Regions from separate parts of the Paraburkholderia sp. 40 genome, predicted to be linked through region 2. Evidence: riboswitches for the same ligand, from Rfam matches in the RefSeq annotation. Region 2 holds a riboswitch; the other holds the start of a gene.
What was found. A riboswitch is a leader RNA that binds a small molecule or an ion and turns the genes downstream of it on or off. The one in region 2 is predicted to bind cobalamin.
Positions count from the first base shown of each region.

Region 1: it holds a riboswitch for cobalamin, as region 2 does, so the genes downstream of both, OKW28_RS36820 (TonB-dependent receptor domain-containing protein) here and cobA (uroporphyrinogen-III C-methyltransferase) in region 2, are expected to answer to the same signal.

Region 1 covers NZ_JBNPVY010000004.1:3,211,098-3,219,629, reverse strand. The annotation lists gene ilvD (dihydroxy-acid dehydratase) at 1-1,102, opposite strand, end outside; gene OKW28_RS36855 (LysR family transcriptional regulator) at 1,261-2,247, shown strand; gene lgt (prolipoprotein diacylglyceryl transferase) at 2,308-3,213, shown strand; gene OKW28_RS36845 (SIMPL domain-containing protein) at 3,308-4,033, opposite strand; gene OKW28_RS36840 (EVE domain-containing protein) at 4,279-4,737, opposite strand; RNA gene ssrS (6S RNA) at 4,879-5,060, opposite strand; gene OKW28_RS36830 (cell division protein ZapA) at 5,126-5,440, opposite strand; gene OKW28_RS36825 (ATPase) at 5,437-5,796, opposite strand; cobalamin riboswitch at 6,016-6,279, shown strand; gene OKW28_RS36820 (TonB-dependent receptor domain-containing protein) at 6,370-8,301, shown strand; gene OKW28_RS36815 (FecCD family ABC transporter permease) at 8,341-8,532, shown strand, end outside.
Region 2 covers NZ_JBNPVY010000002.1:33,737-42,268, reverse strand. The annotation lists gene cobN (cobaltochelatase subunit CobN) at 1-1,985, opposite strand, end outside; gene cobW (cobalamin biosynthesis protein CobW) at 2,000-3,091, opposite strand; cobalamin riboswitch at 3,294-3,571, opposite strand; cobalamin riboswitch at 3,652-3,911, shown strand; partial or broken gene cobA (uroporphyrinogen-III C-methyltransferase) at 4,107-4,832, shown strand; gene OKW28_RS01495 (cobalamin biosynthesis protein) at 4,815-5,354, shown strand; gene cobO (cob(I)yrinic acid a,c-diamide adenosyltransferase) at 5,351-5,953, shown strand; gene OKW28_RS01485 (cobyrinate a,c-diamide synthase) at 5,957-7,336, shown strand; gene bluB (5,6-dimethylbenzimidazole synthase) at 7,320-7,979, shown strand; gene OKW28_RS01475 (DUF4136 domain-containing protein) at 8,016-8,532, opposite strand, start outside.

The sequences.
Region 1 (8,532 bases), on a different contig from region 2:
AGATCACCTGCTGATCGCTGCGTGGCTTGGCTGGTACGTCCTTCAACTCCTCGGCGATCGTTTTGCCGGTGATCGTCATGCAATCGCCGTGCAGAAGCCCGGCGTCGAGCAGGATCTTCAGCACCTGCGGAATGCCGCCCGCCTTGTGCAGATCGGTGGCGACGTACTGGCCCGACGGCTTCAGGTTGCAGATCACCGGCACTTTTTTGCGCATGCGCTCGAAGTCCTCGATCGTCCATTCGATCTCGGCCGCGTGCGCGATCGCCAGGTAGTGCAGCACCGCGTTGGTCGAGCCGCCGGTCGCCATGATCAAGGCAACCGCGTTTTCGATCGACTGCTTCGTGATGATGTCGCGCGGCTTCAGATCCTTCTTGACGGCTTCGACGAGCACACGCGCCGATTCGGCGGCCGAGTCGACCTTCTCCTGGTCGGGATTCGCCATCGTCGACGAATACATGAGCGACATGCCGAGCGCCTCGAACGACGAGCTCATCGTATTGGCCGTGTACATGCCGCCGCACGAACCGGTCGACGGACACGCATTTTTCTCGATGCCCTCGAAATCCTCCTGCGACATGCGGCCCGCCGTGAATTCGCCGACCGCCTCGAACGACGACACGATCGTCAGATCGGTGCCTTTCCAGTTGCCCGGCCGGATCGTGCCGCCGTACACGTAGATGCCCGGCACGTTCATGCGCGCGAGGCCGATCATGCCGCCCGGCATGTTCTTGTCGCAGCCGCCGATCACGACCACGCCGTCCATCCATTGCCCCTGCACGCAGGTCTCGATGCAATCGGCGATCACCTCGCGCGACACGAGCGAGTACTTCATGCCCTCGGTGCCCATCGACATGCCGTCCGAGATCGTCGGCGTGCCGAAGGTCTGCGGGTTCGCGTCGGCGCGCCTGATCGCGGTGACGGCCGCGTCGGCGAGACGCTGCAGGCCGGCGTTGCACGGCGTAATCGTCGAGTGGCCGTTGGCGACGCCGATCATCGGTTTGTCGAAATCCTCCTTCTGGTAGCCGAGCGCGTAGTACATCGAGCGATTCGGTGAACGCGCGATGCCTTGCGTGATGTTCTTCGAACGACGGTTGTAGGCCATGGGGAGCTCCAGTCTGGCTGTTCTGATGAAAGCGCGCGGCGGCGTCCGCGCGCGCATCCGTTCAGTGTAGTTCCGCCAGACCGTGCAAACCGGCGGTTTTGCGTGACACGCGTCGTGTGTATTATTCGCGGTTGTTCAGGTCGTAAAATATATTAATCATGCTGCCGACGATCCCCGACCTGCGCCAGTTGCGCTATTTCGTCACCGTCGCCGAGGAAAAGCACTTCGGGCGCGCGGCCGCGCGTCTGTCGATGACGCAGCCGCCGCTGTCGCAGGCGATCCGCGCGCTCGAGGAGACGCTCGGCGTCGAGCTGTTCGCGCGCACCAAGCGCTCGGTCGAGTTGACGGCGGTCGGCGCTGATCTGTTGCCGGAGGTGCAGCGGCTGCTCGCGGCCGCGGAAGGGCTCAGGCCGCTCGCGCAGAGCCTCGCGCGCGGCGAGGCGGGCGTGCTGTCGCTCGCGTTCGTGTCGACTGCGGATTACGGCCTGCTGCCGCTGCTGCTGCGCGATTTCGGCGCGCGGCATCCGCGCGTGCGGCTCGAACTGACCGAGGCGACCAGCGACGTGCAGGTCGAGGAACTGGTGGCCGGGCGTATCGACGCGGGTCTGGTGATCGCGCCGCTGCCGTCGCGGCATGCGGCGCAGCTGTCGTGGCTGCCGATCGCGCGCGAGCCGCTCGTGATCGCGATGTCGACGGAGATGGCGCAAGGCTTGCGGGGCAGCGTGAACGCAAACGGCAAGGGCAGCGCCGCCGAAGACCCCGCCGCCGAATGGCTCGACATGCCCGTCAGCCTGCGCGATGTCGCCGACGCGCCGCTCGTGATCTTCCCAAGGCGTCTCGCGCCAGGCTTTTATGACATCATTATGGATTGCTACGGCGTTGCGGGCCTCGCGCCACGGATCGGCCAGGAGGCGATCCAGATGCAGACCATCGTGAGTCTCGTGTCGGCCGGCATGGGCGTCGCGCTGGTGCCGCAATCGTTGCGTAACCTGCGGCGCACGGGCGTCGTGTACCGGCCGCTGTCCGAGTCGGTGCCCGCGATCGAGACGGGCCTCGTCTGGCGCACCGACGAGGTCAGCCCGGTGCTGGCGGGCTTCATCGACATCGTGCGCGCGCATGCGGCGAGCGTCGCGTCGCGTGTCTAGATCCCGCTTCTGATTCCCTGTAAAAACTGCTTTCGAACCTGAACTGCCCATAACTACACGATGCTCATTCACCCCAATTTCGACCCTGTCGCCATCCATCTGGGGCCGCTCGCCGTGCGCTGGTATGGCTTGATGTACCTCGTCGCGTTCGTCGCGGCGATCGTCGTTGCCCGGCTGCGGCTGCGGCTGCCGTACGTCGCCGCGCAAGGCTGGACCGCGAAGGATATCGACGACATGCTGTTCTACGGCGTGCTAGGTACGATCCTCGGCGGCCGGCTCGGCTATGTGCTGTTCTACAAGGCGAGCTTTTATTTCGCGCATCCGCTCGACATCTTCAAGGTGTGGGAAGGCGGCATGTCGTTTCACGGCGGCTTTCTCGGCGTGACGATCGCGATGATGCTGTTCGCTTATCAGCGCAAGCGCTCGTGGCTGCAAGTCACCGACTTCGTCGCGCCGATGGTGCCCACGGGCCTCGCGGCGGGGCGCCTCGGCAATTTCATCAACGGCGAGCTGTGGGGCCGCGTGACCGATCCGTCGGCGCCGTGGGCGATGCTGTTTCCCGGCGCCGCGCCTGACGACGCCACATGGCTCGCCGCGCATCCGCAACTGGCCGCGCAATGGCATCTGAACGAAGTGTTCGCGCAATATCACATGCTGCCGCGACATCCGTCGGAGCTGTACGAGATCGCGCTCGAAGGCGTGGCGCTGTTCTTTGTGCTGATCTTTTTCTCGCGCAAACCGAAGCCGCTCGGCGCGATTTCCGCGATGTTCCTGATCGGCTACGGCCTTGCGCGCTTCACGGTCGAATTCGCGCGCGAGCCGGACGATTTCCTCGGCCTGCTCGCGATGGGGCTGTCGATGGGTCAATGGCTGTCGCTGCCCATGATTCTCGCGGGCATCGGCCTGATGGTGTGGGCGTATCGCCGTGGGCGTCGCGAGCCGGCGCAGGCGGTTGGCGCGAACTGAGCGGCGCTCGGCTAGCGTAGCGAGTGTTGCATGAAAAAACGCCACGGCATCGATGGATGCCGTGGCGTTTTCTGTTGGGGCTTGCGCTTGCGCGTCACTTCATCTGCACCGACCCCGACACGTTGACCGTCACCGTCGACGTGCCGCCTTCGAGCGACAGCGGCGCGCTCTTCGCGTCGGCGCCCATCGCGCGTGCGCTCATCATCATCATCGGACGCGGCATCACGCCGCTGTGATTCACGTTGACCTCGCGGATCGAATAGCCGCTAAAGCCGAACGCCTGCGAGGACGCCGCGGCCTGCTCGCGAAACGATTTGATCGCCTCGCCGCTGAGCCGCTGTTCGGCCGCGCGCTGCGCTTCCGGCGACAGCGAGAAACGCACGTTGCCAACCTGCATGATCGATGCCATCTGTCCGGCGAGCTTCGATGCCGCGGCGAAGTCGCGCGATTCGAGCACGACTTCCGTGCGGCCGCGCCACGTCGAGATGCGTCCGTCGCGGTCCGTCGACGGGAAGATCGAGAACGCGCCCGAGCGCGCGGTCACGCCGCTGACGCCGCGCGCTTTCTGCAATGCCGCGTCGGCGCGTTCGTTCAGCGTCGACGTCAGCGACGACGGCTCGCTCGCTTCCTGCTCGTAAAACAGCGTGATTTCGACTTCGTCCTGCGGGACTTCCGCGCTCGCCTGCGCATTCAGCGACAGCACGCCCGAAGGCTGCGGCATCATGGTCTGCGCTCGAGCGGGCGCAGGGTTCAGTGCGAGTGCCACAGGCGCGCCCAAGGCGAGCGCAAGTGCGAGGGACCGTGCGGTTTTTGTCGTCATGACTGGAATCCTTGTTTGAACAGGTTGTGCACGTTCGACGCGAGCGCCGGGCGGTGGCGCGCGGTTTGACGGATGCGCTGGCGAATGCATCGGCTTGCCGTCGAGCGGCCGGTTCGAGCTCACGCTTTCGTCGACCGATTAGGCGCGTTTTACCGACGCTTGGTTCCCCAATTAGTGCTTCGCCGCCGCATCGGAAACGATGACCTGGATGCGATCATGACAGGTGCCGCGTCGCGCGTTCGCCCTTAAACCAGCTGTTTAGTGATGAAGCGCCATTCGGCTTCGGTCACCGGCGTGATCGACAGGCGGTTGCCTTTGGCGAGCACGCGCATGTCCTGCAATTCGGCATGCTCGCGCAGCGCGGCAAGCGGAATCAGCGCGATTTTCTTCCTGAACACGACGTCGACGAGCATCCAGCGCGGCGTTTCCGGCGACGATTTCGCGTCGTAGTACGGACTCTTTTTATCGAACTGGGTCGGGTCCGGATACGCGGTCGACGAGACCTCCGCGATGCCCGCGATGCCGGGCTCCGGACAGCTCGAATGATAGAAGAGCACGCCGTCGCCGACCTGCATCACGTCGCGCATGAAGTTGCGCGCCTGATAGTTGCGTACGCCGGTCCACGGCAAGGTGCGATGAGGTGCGTTGGCGAGGTCGTCGATGCTTGCTTCGTCCGGTTCGGACTTCATCAGCCAGTAGCGCATGAATCGGAGTGAGCGTGTGAGATTGAACGAAGCGCAACAACAGCAGGCGCGTACGGAAAAGCCCCTGAAAAAGGCGCTCAAACGAAAAAACGACGACCAAAGAAAAACGGCATCGAACCGAAGTCCGATGCCGTTCCAGATAAGGTCCCCGCCTTAGCCGCTAGGCCGGCATCCTGAACCGAGGGTTCAGAATTGGTCGCAGTTAGCAACACTTCGGGTACATCAGACTGAGTGACGCGCACACCCGTGCTACAAATTTCCGCAACCGTGCACATGGCATTGGTTCAAGGAATGTATGACCTTGGCGAACCAGGCAGGGAAGCTAACCGATGATGCTACAACCCAAACCGTTGAACACGTGACCGATTCGAAACCGGCCCACTACTGCTTACTGCAAGCTGTACTGCTCGATCACAGTACCTAGCTGTTCGTTCATTTGCTGCATTGTACGCCGGATTTCTTCAGCAGGAAATGCTTCTCCGTGTCGCACGCTGCTTTGCAGCTTAAGCAGTTCCGATGCCAGCGACAGCGCAGCCATCACGGCGATGCGATCGGTGCCGCGCACGTTGCTGCCGCTGCGGATTTTCTTCATCTCGGCGTCGACGCGCGCGACCGCCTCGAGCAGCGCGCCTTCGGTTTCCGGCGAACAGGCGAGACGATAGGGTACTTCGAGAATCGATACTTCGATCTGCTTGGTGGTCATGCGCTTTCTCCGTGTCGGCTCACGTCGCTTTCCGCTTCCTCATGTTCGGGCTGGGCGGACTCGAGCAGATCGAGCTGGTTATCCGGTTCGCTGCTCGCGCGTGCGCGCGGCAATTTTTCGAGAATCGCATTCAGGCGCACCTGAGCGTCGTCGATCTTGGCGGACAGCGCGTCGCGTTCCGCCTGCAGTGCGTCGCGCTCTTCGCGCAATTGCGCGAGTTCCGCATGCGTGGCTTGCACTTCGGCACGCGTTTGCGCGAGCTGCTCTTCGAGCGCGAGCCGCGCTTCGTTGTGGCGCTGGCTGATCGCAATCAGCTTGCCGATGTTCTGGGAGAGTGATTCGAGTTCGGTGAGCATGTGCTGCGTCCTCTAAAGACATCGCATTTTAGCGCGGAATATTACAGGTTCCGACAATTGTCTCGTTTCGAGACGTAACAGCATCGCTTCGTGCACGTTCGTTGGGTGTCGCGTCGTCGACCATAAGATAAAAACCGGCAATCCATCCGACAATAACCTGCATTCAACAGAACCGATTGCGCTCCGGTCGACCTTTCTTGACGCCCCGCGAGGCCGCTCCTAAACTTCCCGCACTCTGGTGCCCGCGCGCGCTTTTCGGCGCGCGCAGTTAAACGGGAAGCAGGGCGCGCGCGGTGCCAAAACCGGATGCGCGAACCTGCGCTGCCCCCGCAACGGTAAGCGACCGCATGTGATGTGCTCATGCAGGTCGGTCCTGGTCGCAAGGTTGGAAGTTCAACGTGCGAGTGTGCCACTGCGCGTCACGCGTGGGAAGGCGGATCGATGTGTCGTAGCCCGGATACCGGCCAGAAAAGAGGGACGTCCCCCCGCGAAAACGCTAAACAAGGGGGCGCTCGTGACGCGTCGGCCCGCGGGGAAGCAGGCCGCGCACGCTATCCACAGGAATGTCATCCCATGCTGTCCCCCATCGCCCGCGCAACGCTGCTCGCGTTCGCGAGCCTGCCGCTCGTCGTGCATGCGCAAAGCGCCGAGCCCGCGTCTTCATCGTCCGCGACGGATGCAACCGCTGCGAGCGCCGCAAACGTTGCCGACGCGGCCAATCTCACTTCCACCGATGCGTCGGGCAACGTGCTGTCGCCGATCGTCGTGACCGCGCAACGCGGACCGCAAGCGTTGCGCGATGCGATCCCGCAGACTACGCAGTTCGATCAGCAGGACGTCGCCGACACGACCGCGACCGATCTGCCCGGCCTGTTGCAACTCGCGCCAGGCGCGCAAATCTCGCGCACGGGTGGCCCCGGTTCGACCACGAGCCTCTTTCTGCGCGGCGCATCGTCGACGCAATCGCTGCTGCTGATCGACGGCGTGCGCGTCGATTCGGTGAGTCTCGGCTCAGCTCAGCTCGCGCAGATTCCGCTCGATCAGGTCGATCACGTCGAAGTGGTGAACGGCAACGTGTCGGCGTTGTATGGCTCGGGCGCGATCGGCGGCGTCGTGCAGGTGTTCACGAAAGACGGCGGCGATCATCCGCCGCGTTTCAATTTTTCGGTCGGCTACGGCAGCTATCGCACGCAGACGCAAACGGCCGGCGTGAACGGCGCGCTCGATCAGGACGGCCGCACGACTTTCAATATTTCGCTCGCACGCACGAAGGACGACGGCTTTTCGTCGCTCAATCCGCTCGAGGCGCCGAACGCGAATCCGAACGCAAACGGCAATCTGAACGAGAGCATCAGCGCGTCGCTGCGTCACATGTTCACCGACAGGTGGGACGCGGGCGTCAGCTACTTCCAGTCGAACAACGACAACAGCTACGACAATGCGTACGGCGAGCCCACCGATCTGAACAATCTCTATAGCAAGGTGCGTCAGGTGTCGGTATTCGCGAACGGCAAGCTGACCGACTGGTGGACCACCCACGTCACGCTCGCCGAGGGCGACGACCGCAGCGTGTCGAACACCAATGGCATCTACAACGGCCGCTTCGATACCGACAATCGTCAGTACACGTGGCAGAACGATTTCGCGCTCGCCGCGAACCAGAAGCTGCAACTCGGCTACGAGCATCTCGACCAGACGCTCGACTCCGACACGTTCGCCGCGCCCGACCGTCACGTCGATTCGGTCTTCGCGGGCTACAGCGCGCGCTTCGGCCGCAACCAGATTCAGGCCAACGTGCGACGCGACCAGTACTCCGATTTCGGTGGGGCGAACAGTTACTATCTCGGCTACGGATTCGACATCACGTCGCGCTGGAAGGTAACCGCAAGCTATTCGGATGCGTTCCGCGCGCCGAGCTTCGACGATCTGTACTATCCGATCAGCGGCAACCCGTCGATCCAGCCCGAGCGCAGTCATTCGGTCGAAGCCGGTTTGCAGTACGCGACCGATGCGCTCGGCGTGATGCGGTTGAACGCCTTCCAGACGCGTTATACGAATCTGATCGACTACGTGCAGACGATCCCCGGCATCTACCTCGCGGAGAACGTCGGCCATGCGAAGGTGCAGGGACTCGAGGGATCGTGGAGCGGTCATGTCGGCAAGACCGACGTGCGCGCAACGGTGACGCTGCAGAACCCGGTCGATCTCGACAACGGTACCGACCTCGTGCGGCGCGCGCGTCGGTTCGGGTCGTTCGCGGTGAATCGCAGCATCGGTGGCTGGCGGGTTGGCGGCGAGTGGATCGTCAGCGGTCCGCGCACCGATAGCACGGGCAACCTCGGCGGTTATGGCATCGTGAATCTGTCGGCGCGCTACAACGTCACCAAAGCGTGGTACGTCAGTGCGCAAATCGACAATCTGTTCAACAAGGATTATGAAACGGCCTACTCGTATAACTCGCCGCGACGTGGTGCGTATCTCACGCTCGGCTGGCAGCAGCAGTGACGCGCGCGCCGGGTTGGCCGCATGCGTGAGCGCACGCGGATGAGTCGCGCGTCCACTTCGCTGCGCGCCGCGATGGCGACGCCGCGCCCGATGAACGCGAAACGCGCGGCCGCGATCTGGCTCGGCCTCGCGCTCGCCGCCATCGCGGTGCTCGGCGCGTCGCTGGTGCTCGGCAGCGTGCCGCTCGCGCCGTCGCGCGTGCTTTTGGCGCTCGTGCCGACGCACACGTTC
Region 2 (8,532 bases):
TCTTCGTGCAACCGATGCTCGACGATCGTCGCCAGAATCGTGCGACGCAAGAGCTTCGCGCGACGCGAATCGACCATCAATGCCTCGTAGTATTCGTCGACCTGGCGTTCGAGGTCCTGCAGCGGCCCATAGTTTTCGGCGCGTGTAAGCGGTGGCATCAGATGATCGATGATCACCGCCTGCGCGCGCCGCTTCGCCTGGCTGCCCTCGCCCGGATCGTTGACGATGAACGGATACAGATGCGGCATCGGTCCGAGAATCAGATCGGGCCAGCACGCGTCGCTCAAGGCGACGCTTTTGCCCGGCAGCCATTCCAGATTGCCGTGCTTGCCGACGTGCACGACCGCGTCGATGCCGAACTGATGGCGCAGCCAGAAATAGAACGCGAGGTAGGCGTGCGGCGGTACGAGCTCCGCATCGTGATAGCTCGCGTAGTCGCCATGCTCGCGCGAACGCGCAGGCTGAATGCCGACGAACACCTGGCCGCAGCGCCAGCCGGCGATCATGAAGCGGCCGCGCCGTAGCGTGGGGTCCTGCTCGGGCTTGCCCCAGCGAGCGTTCAACGCGTCGCGCACGCTCGCCGGCAACGCGTTGAAATGCGCGAGATAGTCGTCGAGTGCGAGGCTTTGCAGGGCCGGACGCAGATCGCGTACGACCGGATCGTTGGTCACGCCTTCGGTCAGCCTGTTCAACAACGCGTCGCCGTTTTCGGGTAATTCGCCGACACGATAATCTTCATCGCGCAGCATCGACAGAATGCCGACCACCGACGCCGGCGTATCGAGCCCGACGCCATTGCCGATGCGCCCTTCGCTCATCGGATAGTTGGCGAGAATCAACGCGACTTTCTTGTCGGCGTTATCGAGCGAACGCAAACGGCACCAGCGCCGGCTCAGCTCGGCGAGAAAGCGCACCCGTTCGAGGTCGGGCTGATAGCGGACCACGTCGACCTGCGTATGCGCACAGCGATACGCGAGCCCCTTGAAGCTGATCGCTCGCGTGATGATGCGCCCGTCCACTTCGGGCAGCGCGATATGCATCGCGATGTCGCGCGAATTGAGGCCGTGGTTGTCCTTCAGCCAGTCTTCGCGATTGCCGCCGCTCAGGATCACCTGAAACACGGGCGCGTCGCCGGCGAGCGCGAGCGGCTCCGGGTCGTCGATCGCGGAAGCGGCGAACGCGGTCGTGTTCAGCACGAGCGCGACACCATGTCGCGCGCACAGCGACTGCACGACATCGCGGCTCACCGCATCCTTCAGCGACGTGATCGCGAGCGGCAGCGGATTGAGCCCTTGCGCTTCGAGCGCGTCGATCAGCGCATCGAACACCGCAGTATTGGCGGCCTGCAGATGCGCCTTGTAGAACAGAATCGCGACGACCGGCGCGTCTTGCCGCCAACGCGCCTGCCAGTCGGCGACGATGGGGGTATCGCGCTCAGGGTGATACAGCGACGCGGCCGGCAACGCGCGCGGCGGATCGGGTTCGCGCCCCCAGTCGAGCGCGCGATACGCGATGCAGCGCAAAAACGCCTCGGCGTTCTGCGGACCGCCCTCGCGCAGATAGCGCCACAGCTGCTGACACAACCCGGCGCTCGCGGTGCTGCGCGCGAGCAGGTTCGGGTCTTCCTGCAGATCGCCGGAAAACATCGCGAGCGTTTGCTGTTTGCGCTGCGCGAGCGCGACCACCTGCTCGATGCCGTACGGCCAATACGCTTCGCCGCCGAGATGATCGACGACAACCACGCGCGCATGCTGCAACACGTCGTCCAGATAGAAATCGACCGAGGCAGGCTGACGCAGATACGTAACGTTCGCGAGCCGCACGCTCGGAAAGCCGTCGCCGAGACGCGGCACCACGCTCGCGAGCAGCGACAGCGTGGTGTCGGCGGAACTGAGCACGACGATCTCGGCGGGCTGCTGATCGATGCGGATCACGCCCTGCGTATCGTCGACGAAGCCGCCCGGCGTCGTGCGCAGCAGATGCATGCTGGTGCGCCCGTTTATGCCGTCGCGTTCGACGTCGCGTCGAGCGCTGCGTCGAACGCCTGTTGCAGCGCGTGTTGGTCGAGGTCTGCGCCGATCAGCACGAAGCGGCTCAACGCGCCGTCGCCATTTTCACCCGCTTGCCAGCGCCGGTCGAAGTAGCTGTCGAAGCGCCGGCCCACGCCCTGGATCACGAGACGCATCGCCGCGCCCTGCAGTGCCGCGAAGCCTTTGACACGGTAAATCGTGTGGGTTTCGACGAGCGTCTGCAAGGCGGCGAGCGCCGCGTCGCGCGACGGTACGGATGCCTGCACGACGACCGCATCGAATTCATCGTGGTGATGATCGGGGTCGTCGGCGGAACCGTGGTGGTCATGACGCAGGTGGATCGTCTCTTCCGACGCCGCTTCGAGGCCCAGCAGCGTATGCAGGTCGAGCCGCCCCTGCTGCGCACGTACGATCTTCACCTGCGGCGGAATCTCCGCGCGGATCGCGGCTTCGACCTCGTGCTGCCGCGCGTCGTCGATCAGATCGGTCTTGTTCAGAATCACCAGATCGGCCGCCGACAACTGGTCTTCGAACAGCTCGTGCAGCGGCGACTCGTGATCGAGATTCGGATCGGCCTTGCGCTGTGCATCGACGGCGAGCGGGTTATCGGCGAACTGGCCGCTCGCGGCGGCCGGGCCGTCCACCACCGTCACCACCGCGTCGACCGTGAAGCCATTGCGGATCTGCGGCCAGTTGAACGCCTGCACGAGCGGCTTCGGCAACGCGAGCCCCGACGTTTCGATCAGCACGTGATCGAGTTCGTCGCGGCGCTCCGCGAGCTTTTCCATCACCGGGAAAAATTCTTCCTGCACGGTGCAGCACAAACAACCGTTCGCGAGTTCATACAATTGCCCTTCGGTCTCGACGCCGTTTTCATCGCAACCGATGCCGCAGCCTTTGAGGATTTCGCCGTCGATGCCGAGCTCGCCGAACTCGTTGACGATCACCGCGATGCGCTTGCCGCCCGCATGCTGAAGAATGTGCCGCAGCAGTGTGGTTTTGCCGCTGCCGAGAAAGCCCGTGACGATCGTGACGGGGATCTTGCGCAATTGAGTTTGCATCGTGAGGTCCATCCCTTGGCGTTGATCGGTATGCCGGAAAGTCCGCGCGTGGGTCCGCGTCGGCTGGCGAATGGAGCGAATGAAGCACGCGCAGCAGTACCAGCGATCACCAGACACGGGGACGAACGACGGCATTGCCGCGACAACGGAAATACAGAAAGCGGAACTGAGGTCATGAACGCGCCGCCGCATCCCCGCGGCGGTCGTTCTGCTTCTTTGGGCCGGTATCCGGGCTGGCGAAAGCGCCGCTTCCCCTTCCCGGCCGAGTGGTTTCTCGTCCAGTGGTGAAATGTCCACGCGACCTTGCGCGAGGACATCGAAGCCGGCACTGCGGTGCCCGGCTATCAAGCCGGAACCGCTTTTCGCTTACCGTTGCGGGGACAGCACAGGTTAGCCGCTCCAGAGCAGGTGGCTCCCTGTTTCCCGTTTAACTGCATGCGCACGAGCGCGCACGCGAGCACCCAAAGTGCGTGCGAGTGTAGGCCCGCGGCCTTGCGCAGTCAAGGAACGCACAGAGCCGGAAAGCGCCGCCCTGGCTTATCCGGCAAGGCGCCATGTGCTATCGTATGCGCGCGTTTGGTGCCCGCACATGCGCTCGCGTGTGCAGTTAAACGGGAAACAGGCAGCGCCTCGCGCGTTCAACCTGTGCTGTCCCCGCAACGGTAAGCGACCTGCGGCGCGCGATTCGATTCGCCTTCGAGTCCGACGTGCCGCGCATGCGTTTTTTGATGCCACTGTCCCGCGAATCCACAAACCGGGACGGGAAGGCGAAGCGCATGAGGCCGCCAGCCCGGATACCGGCCAGACGCGGAGGCGGTGCCGCATTGCATCCGTGCATCACGCGGCGCCGCCGGCCGCCGGAATCCGCGGGGAACGGATGTGAAGGCGTAGCAGCGCGGCATCGCGCGTGCCCGGATTCGCAGTTCCGCATGACCTCTATATTCACCGCCGCGCGCGCTGTCGCACGCCGTTTCTCTTCTTCCATCACCGCATGGCGCGCGCCATGCACGCCGCGATGACGCGCGCCTGGCTGATCGGCGCCGGTCCCGGCGACGTCGAACTGATCACGCTGAAGGCCACCCGCGCGCTCGCGCAGGCCGATGTCGTGCTCGTCGACGATCTGGTGAATCCCGACGTGCTGCAGTTCGCGCGCACCGACGCGCAAATCGTGTACGTCGGCAAACGCGGCGGCCATCCGTCGACGCCGCAAGCCGACATCGTCGCGCGAATGCTCGGGCATCTGCGCGCGGGGCGCAGCGTCGCGCGGCTCAAGGGCGGCGATCCGTTCGTGTTCGGCCGCGGCGGCGAAGAGTTGCAGGCGCTACAGGCCGCGGGTATCGAAGTCGACGTGATCAACGGCATCACGGCCGGCATCGCGGCGCCCGCGGCGCTCGGTATCGCGGTCACGCATCGTGATCACGCGCAGGGCGTCGTGTTCGTCACCGGCCACGGCGCCGGCAGTGGCGAACCGGACTGGGCCGCGCTCGCCGCGACGCGCATGACGCTGGTGATCTACATGGGCATGCGCCGGCTCGGCGAGATCGCCCGCGCATTGCTGGCTGCCGGCATGTCCGCCGACACGCCGTGCGCGGCGATCGAGTCGGCGACGCGGCCTGAGCAGCGTCATGTGCTCGCGCCGCTTCGCGAGTTCGCCGAGGCGGTGGCGCGCGCGGGGCTCGGCTCGCCGGCGATCGTCGTGATCGGCGGTGTGGCGTCGCTCGCACTGGCGCGTGATGCGGCCAAACGCGACGCCGGCTTTGCTCACGAACTGGGAGCGAGCGCGACACGACACGGACTCGGACGCGCGATCAAAACGCTGAGCGTCGGCATCGGTTGCCGCTTGCACAGCGAAGCCGCTGAGATCGAAGCCGCCGTCCGCGCAGCGCTCGGATCGAATACCTTCGAGCAGATCCGCGCCATCGCGACGATCGACACCAAAGCCAACGAAGCCGGTCTGCTCGAATTCTGCTCACGTCATCAGCTGCCGCTGCAACTGTTCAGCCGTGAGCAGATCGCCGCGGTACCAGTCGCGTCGCCGTCGGCGGCGGCACACGCGCATCTCGGCGTCGATGGTGTGTGCGAGCCGTGCGCGCTGCTGGCGGCAACGGCGCCGGACTCCACCACAACCGCGCAAAACGCGCGTCTAATCGTACGCAAGACCGCGCACGCCGGCATCACGGTGGCGATCGCAGCGGCGAACAACGCTGCCCTTAGCGACGCGCCCCCATCCCATCCCGCCTCTCAAGACCAGGACCCTCGATGAAAACCGATCCGGAATCGCATCAACGCATGACCGAACGCCGCCGCGAAGGCCACGAAAAGAAGCAGGCCAGCGCGACCGTCGAAAAAGGCCTGCTGATCGTCAACACCGGCACCGGCAAGGGCAAGAGCACGGCCGCGTTCGGCATGGCCGTGCGGGTGCTCGGCCACGGCATGCGGCTCGGCGTCGTGCAGTTCATCAAGGGCGCGCTGCATACGTCGGAGCGCGATTTCCTCGGCGCGATCGCGCAATGCGATTTCGTCACGATGGGCGACGGCTACACATGGAACACGCAGAACCGCGAGGCCGACATCGCGACCGCGCGCAAAGGCTGGAACGAAGCGCGGCGGATGATCGAAAGCGGCGACTACCAGATGGTGATCCTCGACGAGCTGAACACCGTGCTGAAGTACGAATACCTGCCGCTCGACGAAGTGCTCGCGGTGATCAACGCGCGTGCGCCGATGTTGCATGTCGTCGTGACCGGACGCCATGCGCCGGACGCGCTGATCGAAGCCGCCGACCTCGTCACCGAAATGCGCGCGATCAAGCATCCGTATCGCGAGCAAGGTGTGAAGGCGCAGCGCGGCGTGGAGTTCTGAGCGATGTCGGCGTCCTCCAACGGGGCTTCGTCCGGGGCGCCCCCCAAGGGGACTTGCTCCGCGGCGTCCCCCCAGGGGACTTCCTTCGGGGCGTGCCCCGCGCTGTTCATCAGCGCGCCCGCGTCGGGACAAGGCAAAACCACGATCACCGCCGGTCTCGCGCGTTATCACCGGCGGCTCGGACGTCGCGTGCGCGTGTTCAAGACCGGACCGGATTTTCTCGATCCGATGATCCTCGCGCGCGCGAGCGGCGCGCCGGTGCTGTCGCTCGATCTGTGGATGGTCGGCGAAAGCGCATGTCGCAACCTGCTCGCGCGGGCGGCGCAAGAAGCCGATCTGATCCTGATCGAAGGCGTGATGGGCCTGTTCGACGGCACGCCGAGCAGCGCCGATCTGGCGACCACGTTCGGCGTGCCGGTGCTCGCGGTGATTTCCGCGCAGGCGATGGCGCAGACCTTCGGCGCGCTCGCATTCGGCCTTGCGCGCTTCAGACCACAACTGCCGTTCCACGGCGTGCTCGCGAATCGCGTCGGCTCCGCTCGGCACGCGCAGATGCTGCAGGAAGCGCTGCCGCCCGGGTTGCGCTGGTGCGGCCACCTCGCCGCGAGCGACGAGATCACGCTGCCCGACCGCCACCTCGGCCTGCACCAGGCCGATGAAATCGACGATCTCGAAGCGCGCCTGGAACGCGCGGCGGATACGCTCGCGTCGACCGCGCTCGCCGAACTGCCGCGCCCGGTCGATTTCGGCGTGCCCTCGCCCGAAGTGCTGCCGCGTCTGCTCGAAGGCAAGCACATCGCGATCGCGCGCGACGCCGCGTTCTCGTTCATCTATCCGGCCAACGTCGCGCTGCTCGAAGCGCTCGGCGCGCGGCTCAGCTATTTCTCGCCGCTTGCCGACGAAGCGTTGCCCGCCGGCACGCACGCGCTCTATCTGCCGGGCGGCTATCCCGAGCTGCATCTGGCGACGCTCGCGGGCAACTCGACCAGCGCGGCATCGATCCGCGCGCACGTCGAGGCGGACAAACCGGTGGTCGCCGAGTGCGGCGGCATGCTCTATCTGCTCGACACGCTGACCGACGCGCAAGGCACTAGCACGCCGATGCTGGGCCTGCTACCCGGTCACGCGACGATGCAAACGCGCTTCACGTCGCTCGGCATGCAGCAGATCGATGGCGTCCACGGCACGCTGACCGGCCACACGTTCCACTACTCGAAGCTCGCGACGCCGCTTGCGCCGCAGCGCTTCGCCACGCGCGCGCACAGCGACGCGCCCGGCGAAGCGGTGTTTCGCGTGGGCCCGATTGTGGCAACCTATATGCACGCTTACTGGCCCTCCAACCCGGCTTTCACGGCCGCCCTCTTTTATGGCGCAACCTTTTGACGACTCCGAGCGCGATGCGGTCTATCGCGCGATTTACGAACGCCGCGACATGCGCCACTTCGTGCCCGATCCGGTCGATCCGGCGGTGCTGCGGCGTCTGCTCGACGCGGCGCATCACGCGCCGAGCGTCGGCTACATGCAGCCGTGGCGCATCGTGCGCATCACCGACGCGGCGCTGCGCACGGGCTTGCGCGACATCGTCGAGCGCGAACGGCTCGCCACCGCCGATGCGCTCGGCAAGCGCCGCGACGAGTTCATGAAGCTGAAGGTGGAAGGCATGCGCGAATGCGCGGAACTGCTGGTGATCGCGTTGATGGACGGGCGCGAGCGACACGTCTTCGGCCGTCGCACGCTGCCGGAGATGGATCTCGCGTCGGTCGCGTGCGCGATCCAGAACATGTGGCTCGCCGCGCGCGCGGAAGGACTCGGGCTTGGTTGGGTGTCGCTATTCGATGTCGACGCGGTGCACCAGCTACTGGCGATGCCGGAAGGCGCGCGGCCGGTCGCGATTCTGTGCCTCGGCCACGTCGCTGCCTTCTATAGCGAGCCGATGCTCGAAACGGAGCGCTGGGCGAGCCGTCTGCCGCTCGCCGATTGCCTGTTCGAAAACCGCTGGCCGCGAGACGAGCCGGCGCAGGAATAACTGATACTCGCGGCCCCGGCGATCCGAGGCGGTGTTTTAACGCTGCAGCGGTTCCATCGAGTCGATGTTCGGCACACCGCTCGTCTTGTCGATGCTGAGCTTCACACGCCAGTCGGCTGGCGCATCGAACGGCAGCTTCGCGAGCGCGGTTTTCACGAGCAACGGCAGTGCATGCAGCGGGTCCGCATCGCGATCCATGAACACCGCGCCGACCTTGTAGCGCTCGGCGCCGCTCGCGTAGTCGAAAAATCGCAGCGTCAGCGCGTGCTGATACTTGCGCCCAAACAACAGCGCGCCTGGACCGTCGCTGCCCGCGCCGCAATCGGCGGGCGCGCAATCCTCACCACCGATGCCGATCGACGCCGGCCGCGTGCTATACGCCATCGACAGCAGATAATGCGCGGGCTTGCCCGCCGTATCGACGAACCCGTGTTTCGCCAACTCGTCGCGCAACAGCTTTTCGACTTGCGGATGGTCGACGCTGTCGTCCTGCGGCTGCGTGCGCGCGAGCCAATAGGTCTGCTCGCCTTGCAGCGCAACGGCGCGGTCGGCG